Linked DNA regions of Kineosporia succinea. The protein of the gene in region 2 binds, or shares a complex with, the protein of the main gene of each other region. Links are inferred from orthologs where the notes say so. Each region holds a gene or a part of one and is shown on either strand. Other genes may lie near its edges. The genes, in order: smc and J2S57_RS20625.

Region 1 (4,704 bases), 4.2 Mb from region 2 along the record:
AATTGTTTCGATCGCGTCACTCTTGCCTGTCGATACTGGACACCCGGCCGATTTCGTGCCCATTCCCGCACCTTGAAAAGCCCCTCGCAACAAGCCTTTTCGCGAGCAACCGCAGGTCGGCCGAGTGTGTCCGAGGTCGCAGTCGATCTTCGCCCGGCTGGAGTAGTCACAGGAACGACCCGGGCAACTACCGGAAAAGTCCCAGCCTGCAACAGGAACTGCCCGCGCATCGAAGTCGTTATCGGTGGGGAGCGAAAACTCGCCGTGGTCAAGACAATCGAAGAGTAGTCGCGGGTCAGGGAAAAGGCCCCCGGGATGCACCCGGGGGCCCTGGTGATGTCATGCCGACCTCAGCGGGACGTCATGATCACGTCAGCCGGGCGATCCCGGCCCGTCCACCGTCGTCACCGAGACCTCAGCCGCCGCGTCAAGATCGATCACCCGATCAGCCGCGCCGTCCCCGGCCACCCCGGCAGCCGCGCCGGTCCCGGGAAGCTCCACCACGTCCACCATTTCACCCGCGGGCCGCCGCCGCGACCGGGAACCCGACTCGGGCTCGTCGTCCGCCAGCCGCTGACTGATCACCGTGGTCACACCGTCACCACGCATGGTCACGCCGTACAGCGCGTCGGCAACCTCCATGGTGCGCTTCTGGTGCGTGATCACGATCAGCTGCGACGACTCCCGCAGCTCCTCGAAGATCCCGATCAGACGCCCGAGGTTGACGTCGTCCAGCGCCGCCTCGACCTCGTCCATCACGTAGAACGGGCTGGGGCGGGCCTTGAAGATCGACACCAGCAGCGCCACCGCGGTCAGCGAGCGCTCGCCACCGGACAGCAACGAGAGCCGCTTGACCTTCTTGCCCGGCGGCCGGGCCTCGACGTCGAGACCGGTGGTGAGCATGTTCGACGGGTCGGTCAGGATCAGCTTGCCCTCACCGCCCGGGAAGAGCCGCTGGAAGACCCCGACGAACTCGCGCGCGGTGTCGTTGAAGGCCTCGGTGAAGACCTCCTCGACCCGCTTGTCGACGTCTTCGATGATCTGCAGCAGGTCGCGCCGTGACACCTTGAGGTCGTCGAGCTGCTTGTTGAGGAACGTGTGCCGTTCCTCGAGCGCCGCGAACTCCTCCAGGGCCAGCGGGTTGACCGTGCCCAGCAGGTTCAGGCCCCGCTCGGCCTTGCGCAGCCGCTTCTCCTGGGTCGCCCGGTCGAACGGCTTCGGCTCGGGCGGGGTGGCCGGCTCCGGGTCGCCGGGGGCCAGCAGGCTCGGCGGCACCAGCTGGTGCGGGCCGTACTCCTCGATCAGCACGTCCGGGTCCATACCCAGCTCGTCGACGCTGCGCTGCCGGAACGCGTCGATGCGCAGCCGCTGCTCGGTGCGCACGACCTCGTCGCGGTGCGCGGAGTCGATCAGCCGTGCCTGCTCCGCCGCCAGCCGCTGCTCGCTCTCGCGCACGGTGGTGAGCTCGACGTTGCGGGCGTCGCGCTCGGCCTCCAGCCGGTCCCGCACCGACTCGGCCGTGGCCAGCGTCTTCTCGAGCAGCACGAGCATGTACTCGCCACCGGCCAGCACGGCCCGGGCGATCTGCATCTGCCGCCGGCGCCGTTCCTCACGGGCCACCGCCTTGGCCCGGGCGGCGCGTTCCTCGGCGGCCCGGCGCATCAGCTGCTCGGCCCGGCCGGCCACCGCGCGGGCCCGTTCCTCGGCGGTGCGCAGGGCCAGGCGCGCGTCGGTCTCCTCGCCGCGCAGCCGGGCCGTGGCCTCGATCAGCCGGTCACGCTCGGAGGTGTCCGGCTCCTCGTCCTCGGCCTCGAGAGACTCTGAGGCGGCCTCGAGCTGGGCCTCCAGCTCGAACAGGGCCTCGCGAGCGTCCGCCTCGGTCTGCCGGGAGCGCCCGAGCTGGTCGCGCAGCCGCTCCACCTCGGCCTCGGCCGCGCGGGCCGTGCCCGCGAGCCGCCCCCGTTCGGCGGCGACCTTCGCCGCGGCCTGGGCCCGGCGTCCCTCCAGCTCACCGATGCGGCTCTCGACCCGGCGCAGATCGCCCTGGGCCTGCTTGAGCGCACCCTGCAGATCACGGACCTGCTGCTGCACCGTCTGCTGCTGGTCGCGGGCCTGCGTCAGCGCGGCCCCCGCCTCCTCGGCCGTGGCCGCCGCCAGAGCCACCCGCTCGGCGGCCTGCTCGACCGCGGCCTGCGTCTCGATCGGCGAGGGCGCCGAGGCCGAGCCACCGCGCACCAGGGCCGCCGAGACCAGCTCACCGCCCGGCGTCACCGCGCGGACGTCGGGCCACAGGCGCACCAGCTCGGCGGCGGCGGCGAGATCCGGCACCACGGCGACGCGGTGCAGAAGACGGTCCAGGGCCGGCCTCAGAGCCGAGGGCTCGCGCACCAGCGACCGCACCCAGCGGCCCCCGGCCGGCAGCGAGGGCCAGCCGTCCGGATCCGAATCGGCCGGTGACGTCACCGAGGCCGGCACCAGAACCGCCTGCCCCCCGTCTTCCGCGGCCAGCAGCGAGAGCGCAGCCAGGGCCCCGGACAGCTCTCCCACCGCGACCGCCTCGGCCGCCGGCCCCAGTGCCGCCGCGACCGCGGTCTCGAAGCCCGGCTCCACCGCCAGCACCGCTGCCAGCGAGCCGATCAGCCCGGGCACCCGGTCGCCCGCGGCCAGCACCGCACCCGCACCGTCTTTGCGCCGCAGCCCGAGAGCAAGGGTGTCCCGCCGCGCCGACCACTCCTTGCGCTCACCGTGCGCCTCGCGCTCGGTGTGCCGCAGGCCCTCGAGCTCCCGGTTCAGCCCGGTGAGCCGGGACTGCAGCTCCTCCAGCTCGGTCTCCTGAGCCAGGATCCGCTCCGAGACGGACGCCGCCTCGACCTGGAGCGCCTCGGCCTGCTCAGCATCCGAATCGTCCGGATCGGCGACCGAGACCGACTCCAGCTCCGCCACCGACGCCTGGGCCGCGAGCACCCGCTCCTCAGCGTCCGCGATCGTGCCCGACAGCCGCTCCACCGCGCCCACCGACGCGTCCACCGTGCTGCGGGCCGCCCCGACCCTGCCCGCCAGCCGGGCCAGCTGCTCACGCCGGTCGGCCGCGCGCCGGGCCAGCTCGACCAGCCGCTGCTCCTCGGCGCGAGCGGCCTGCTCGGCCTCGCGACGCCGGTCCTCGGCCGTGAGCATCAGCTCGTTGGCGCCCTCGACCTCGGCCTGGAGCTCTTCCTCCTGCTCCCGCACCAGCGCGGCCTGGGCCTCGAGGTCGTCGGGGTCACGCCCGTCACGGCGCTCGTCGGGCTCGGACTCGGACAGCAGCCGGAGCCGGTCGGCGGCCAGGCTGTTCGTGCCCCGCGTGCGCTCGCGCAACGACGAGAGCTGGTACCAGGTGTTCTGCGCCCGGGAGAGCTGCGGCGACGCGGCGCTGGCGGCCAGCTCCAACGAGGACAATCGGGCCCGTGTGGACGCCAGCTCCTGCTCCACCTCGGAACGCCGCTGGGTGATCGCCGCCTCGTCGGCCATCTCGGCCGCGATCGTCGACGTCAGCGTGACCAGGTCGTCGGCCAGCAGCCGGGCCTTGGCGTCGCGCAGGTCGGCCTGCACCACCTGGGCCTTGCGCGCCACCTCGGCCTGCCGGCCGAGAGGCTTGAGCTGACGCCGGATCTCGGTGGTGAGGTCGGCGAGACGCTGCAGATTGCCCTGCATCGCGTCGAGCTTGCGGATCGCCTTCTCTTTGCGCTTGCGGTGCTTCAGGACTCCCGCGGCCTCTTCGATGAACCCGCGCCGCTCCTCCGGGGTGGCCTGGAGCACCGCGTCGAGCTGGCCCTGCCCGACGATCACGTGCATCTCGCGGCCGATACCGGAGTCGGACAGCAGTTCCTGGATGTCGAGCAGGCGGCACGGGGAGCCGTTGATCGCGTACTCGGAACCACCGGAGCGGAACATCGTGCGCGAGATCGTGACCTCGGTGTAGTCGATCGGCAGCGCACCGTCGGTGTTGTCGATCGTGAGCGCGACCTCGGCCCGGCCCAGGGGCGGGCGGCCGGAGGTGCCGGCGAAGATGACGTCTTCCATCTTGCCGCCGCGCAGGCTCTTGGCGCCCTGCTCACCCATCACCCAGCTGAGGGCGTCGACCACGTTGGACTTGCCCGACCCGTTCGGCCCGACGACACACGTGATGCCCGGTTCGAGACGCAGAGTGGTGGCCGACGCGAACGACTTGAACCCGCGCAGGGTCAGGGTCTTCAGGTGCACGGGCGGCTGGCTCCTCGGCTGATGCGGACCGCCCCAGGGTATCCGCGTTCGACCGGTGTTACTCGCACGACAACAAACCTGGACTGGCACACTTGGCCCCCACCGGAAGGCCGCCCCACCTCAGCAGCACGGAGGAAGAGCCCCACATGACCAGGTCCGGCTTCACCGTCCCCGATCACTCCGCGTCACAGGTCTGCATCGAAGCGCCAGGTTCCGGCCCGGGTTTCTGGGCGGGTGCCCCGAGCGTCTGCCTGCAGGACGGGGTGTACTGGCTGGCGTACCGGGTACGGCGGCCGCTGGACGAGGGTCGCGGGGTGGCGGTCACGATCGCCCGCAGCGACGACGGCGTGACGTTCGAGACGGTCACCTCGGTCGGACGGGACATCTTCGGCGCCGCCTCGCTCGAGCGCCCGGCCCTGCTGCCCACCGGTGACGGCGGCTGGCGGCTGTACCTGAGCTGCTCCA
Region 2 (3,272 bases):
CACGGTGGCGCCGTCGACCTGCACGCGGCCGGCCTCGATCAGGTCCTCACAGGCGCGGCGCGACGCGACGCCGGCCTGGGCCAGCACCTTCTGCAGCCGCACGCCGTCGGGGTCGTGCACGTCGACCTGCGGTTCCTGCAGCGCACGCTGCAGCGGCCGGGAACCGGCCGGGGCCCCGGTGCGGTCGCGGCCACCGCGTGCGGTGGTGCGGGCGCCGGGGACCTTGGGGGTCTGACCGCGGTGAGCGGTCTTGCGGGGCTTGGGGGGAGTCATGAAACACCTGCCGGGAAGTCGTCGAGGGCATCGATCTCGGGCAGGAACGGCGCCAGGGAAGGCAGCTCGTCCAGCGAGGTCAGGCCCAGTTTGTGCAAGAAGGTCTGGGTGGTGACGTACAGAGTGGCGCCGGTCTCGGGATCGTTACCGGCGTCTTCGACGAGCCCGCGGGTGACCAGGGTGCGCATCACCGCGTCGACGTTGACCCCCCGGACGGCGGACACCCGCGCACGGCTCACCGGCTGGCGGTAGGCCACGATCGCGAGGGTCTCCAGGGCCGCCTGGCTGAGTTTCGAGGTCTGCCCGTCGAGGACGAAGCGCTCCAGCACCGGCGAGAATTCCGCGCGGCTGTAGATGCGCCAGCCACCGGCCACGCGGCGCAGCTCGAACCCGCGGTCATCGTTGTCGTACTCGGCCACGAGCCCGGCCAGCAGTTCGGTCACGCGATCGACGGTGATGTCGAGCGCCGCGGCCAGCTGCACCTCTTCGACCGGGGTGTCGACCACCATGAGCACGGCCTCGAGAGCCGCGCGGGGGCCACCGGGCAGGTCGTCGAGATCGGGCAGCTCGCTGACCTCGCCGCTCTTACGCTCGCCCTTGCTCGCGACGGGGACCGCCGGGCCGGCACCGTCACCGGTGCTCTCCCCGGGCTGTTCCTCGTCACTCACCGGTCCATCATGCCCTGTCGTGCTGCATCCGCCGAACCAGCGATCATGACGACAGCGCGCGCAGGTCCTCCTCGGTCACGAATCCGGAGGGGTCCGCCTCCGCCTCGGTCACCACCTCGACGCCCTCGAACTCGTCGACGTCGATCTCCCCGATCTCGGCCCCGGTCCAGCGCACGGTCAGCTCCCCCAGCGGCGACACCTGGTCGAACGCCACGGCCGCCTCGCGGAAGAGCTCCAGCAGGGCCAGGAACCGGGCGATCACCACCAGCTTGCCGTCGGCGTCGCTGACCAGGGAGCGGAAGCTCGCCGTCTGCACCTGCCGCAGCCGGCCCACGATGAGGGCCGCCTGCTCGCGGACGCTGACGGCGGGGTTGTGCAGGTGGTCGAGCCGGACCTTGGGCGGCTCCTTCGGGGTCAGCGCCTTGGCCGCGATCTCGGCGAACTGCAGCGGGGTCAGGCCCAGCACGAGTTCGGGCAGGACCCTGGTGAGGTGTTCCTCGATCGCCACGTCGCGCGGCGCCCGGCGGGTCTCGGTCTCGATGTGCTGGGCCAGGGTCGAGGCCACGTCCTTGAACGCGCGGTACTGCAGCAGCCGGGCGAACAGCAGGTCACGGGCCTCGAGCAGGGCCAGGTCCTCGTCGTCCTCGACCTCGGCGGCGGGCAGCAGACGCGCGGCCTTCAGGTCGAGCAGCGTGGCGGCTACCAGCAGGAACTCACTCACCTCGCCGAGGTCCCACTCCGAGCCCATGGCCTTCACGTAGGCCAGGAAGTCGTCGGTGACCTGCGAGATCGCGATCTCGGTGACGTCCAGCTTGTGCTTGGAGATCAGCCCGAGCAGCAGGTCGAAGGGTCCGTCGAAGTTGTCGAGGTGCACCTCGAAGCCGCTGCTGCGGCCGGGCAGCACGCCGCCGGGCGTCTCCAGGCTCTCCGCAGGGCCTTCAGTGCTTTCAGGGCTTGAGGACGTGCCGGTCGGCTCGACCGGTCGGGTCGCCTCGGTCTCCCCGGACGTCAGCGGCACCGACGGGGCGACGTCGTCCTCCCTTGACTGTCTGTTCAGTTCAGGCTGCGTCGCCACGGGCGATCAGTTCACGGGCCAGGAGGCGGTAGGCGTAGGCACCCGCGTGCGACGAGGCGTAGGTGGTGATCGGCTCGGCGGCGACCGAGGCGTCGGGGAACTTCACGGTGCGGCCGATGACGGTGTGGAACACCCGGTCGCCGAACGCCTCGACCACGCGCGAGACGACCTCCCGGCTGTGCAGGGTGCGGGGGTCGTACATGGTGGCCAGGATGCCGTCGACCTCGAGGCCGGGGTTCAGCCGGTCTTTCACCTTCTCGATCGTCTCGACCAGCAGCGCCACACCGCGCAGGGCGAAGAACTCGCACTCCAGCGGGATCACGACGCCGTGCGAGGCGGTGAGGGCGTTGATCGTGAGCAGACCCAGCGAGGGCTGGCAGTCGATGAGCACCACGTCGTAGTCGTCGAGCACCGGACGCAGGGCGCGGCTCAGCACGGTCTCCCGGGCCACCTCGCTGACCAGCTGCACCTCGGCCGCCGACAGGTCGATGTTGGCCGGCAGCAGGTCGAGGTCCTCGATCTCGGTCGGCCGGATGACCTCACGCACGTCGGTCGAGCGGTCCATCAGGACGTTGTAGATCGTCTTGTCGAGCTCGTGCGGGTTGATGCCCAGTCCCACCGACAGGGCACCCTGCGGATCGAAGTCCACGAGGAGCACGCGACGGCCGTACTCGGCGAGCGCGGCCCCGAGGTTGATCGTCGACGTGGTCTTGCCGACGCCGCCCTTCTGGTTGCACATCGCGATGATGCGCGCGGGGCCGTGGGCGGTGAGCGGATCCGGATTCGGGAACGACGGCATCGGGCGACCGGTGGGGCCGTCGCCGCCGGAACTCACCAGCAGCAGGCCGTCGCCGCCTCCCCGCTCGACGGCTATGTTCGACATAGCCGCAGCGGTCGTGTTGTTCGTCACGTCGTCTCCTCGGTTGCGCTAGTCGACGGTGGGCCGACATCGGGACATGACACCGGGCAGATCGTCGATGTCCATCCTCGCGCGTTGCCGGACTAGACCTCGCGAGGCTAGTCGGCGCGTCGTCTGGTACTCAAGCCGAGTTCCGCGCTATGTGCGCTGGTTAGGCCCTGAGTGCTCGGGGGTGCGCGGCTACATATACCTCACGCAGCGTGTCTGCAGTAACACGGGTGTAGAGCTGAGTGGTGGTGACGGAGGCGTGTCCGAGCAACTCCTGCACCACGCGGACGTCGGCGCCACCCTCGAGCAGGTGGGTGGCGAACGAGTGCCGAAGTGTGTGCGGAGACAC

The links.
Region 1: the proteins of J2S57_RS20625 (region 2) and smc are in contact, whole or in part, in a crystal structure (PDB 3ZGX), measured with the Bacillus subtilis proteins. The link is inferred for Kineosporia succinea from one-to-one orthologs.

The regions. Positions count from the first base shown.
Region 1 is NZ_JAUSQZ010000001.1:561,456-566,159, forward strand. What follows is about bases 173-4,576. They hold smc (chromosome segregation protein SMC), read right to left. Parts: upstream 4,240-4,576; coding sequence 373-4,239; downstream 173-372. Other genes in these bases: J2S57_RS02565 (hypothetical protein), read left to right, coding at 4,386-4,576. In the rest of the region: more of J2S57_RS02565, read left to right, coding at 4,577-4,704. UniProt on the Bacillus subtilis protein: Required for chromosome condensation and partitioning.
Region 2 is NZ_JAUSQZ010000001.1:4,746,586-4,749,857, reverse strand. The notes cover bases 1-2,972. They hold J2S57_RS20625 (segregation and condensation protein A), read right to left. Parts: upstream 2,017-2,972; coding sequence 985-2,016; downstream 1-984. Other genes in these bases: J2S57_RS20620 (ParA family protein), read right to left, coding at 2,000-2,815; scpB (SMC-Scp complex subunit ScpB), read right to left, coding at 270-941; J2S57_RS20635 (pseudouridine synthase), read right to left, coding at 1-273. Outside these bases: site-specific tyrosine recombinase XerD, read right to left, coding at 3,087-3,272. UniProt on the Bacillus subtilis protein: Participates in chromosomal partition during cell division. May act via the formation of a condensin-like complex containing Smc and ScpB that pull DNA away from mid-cell into both cell halves.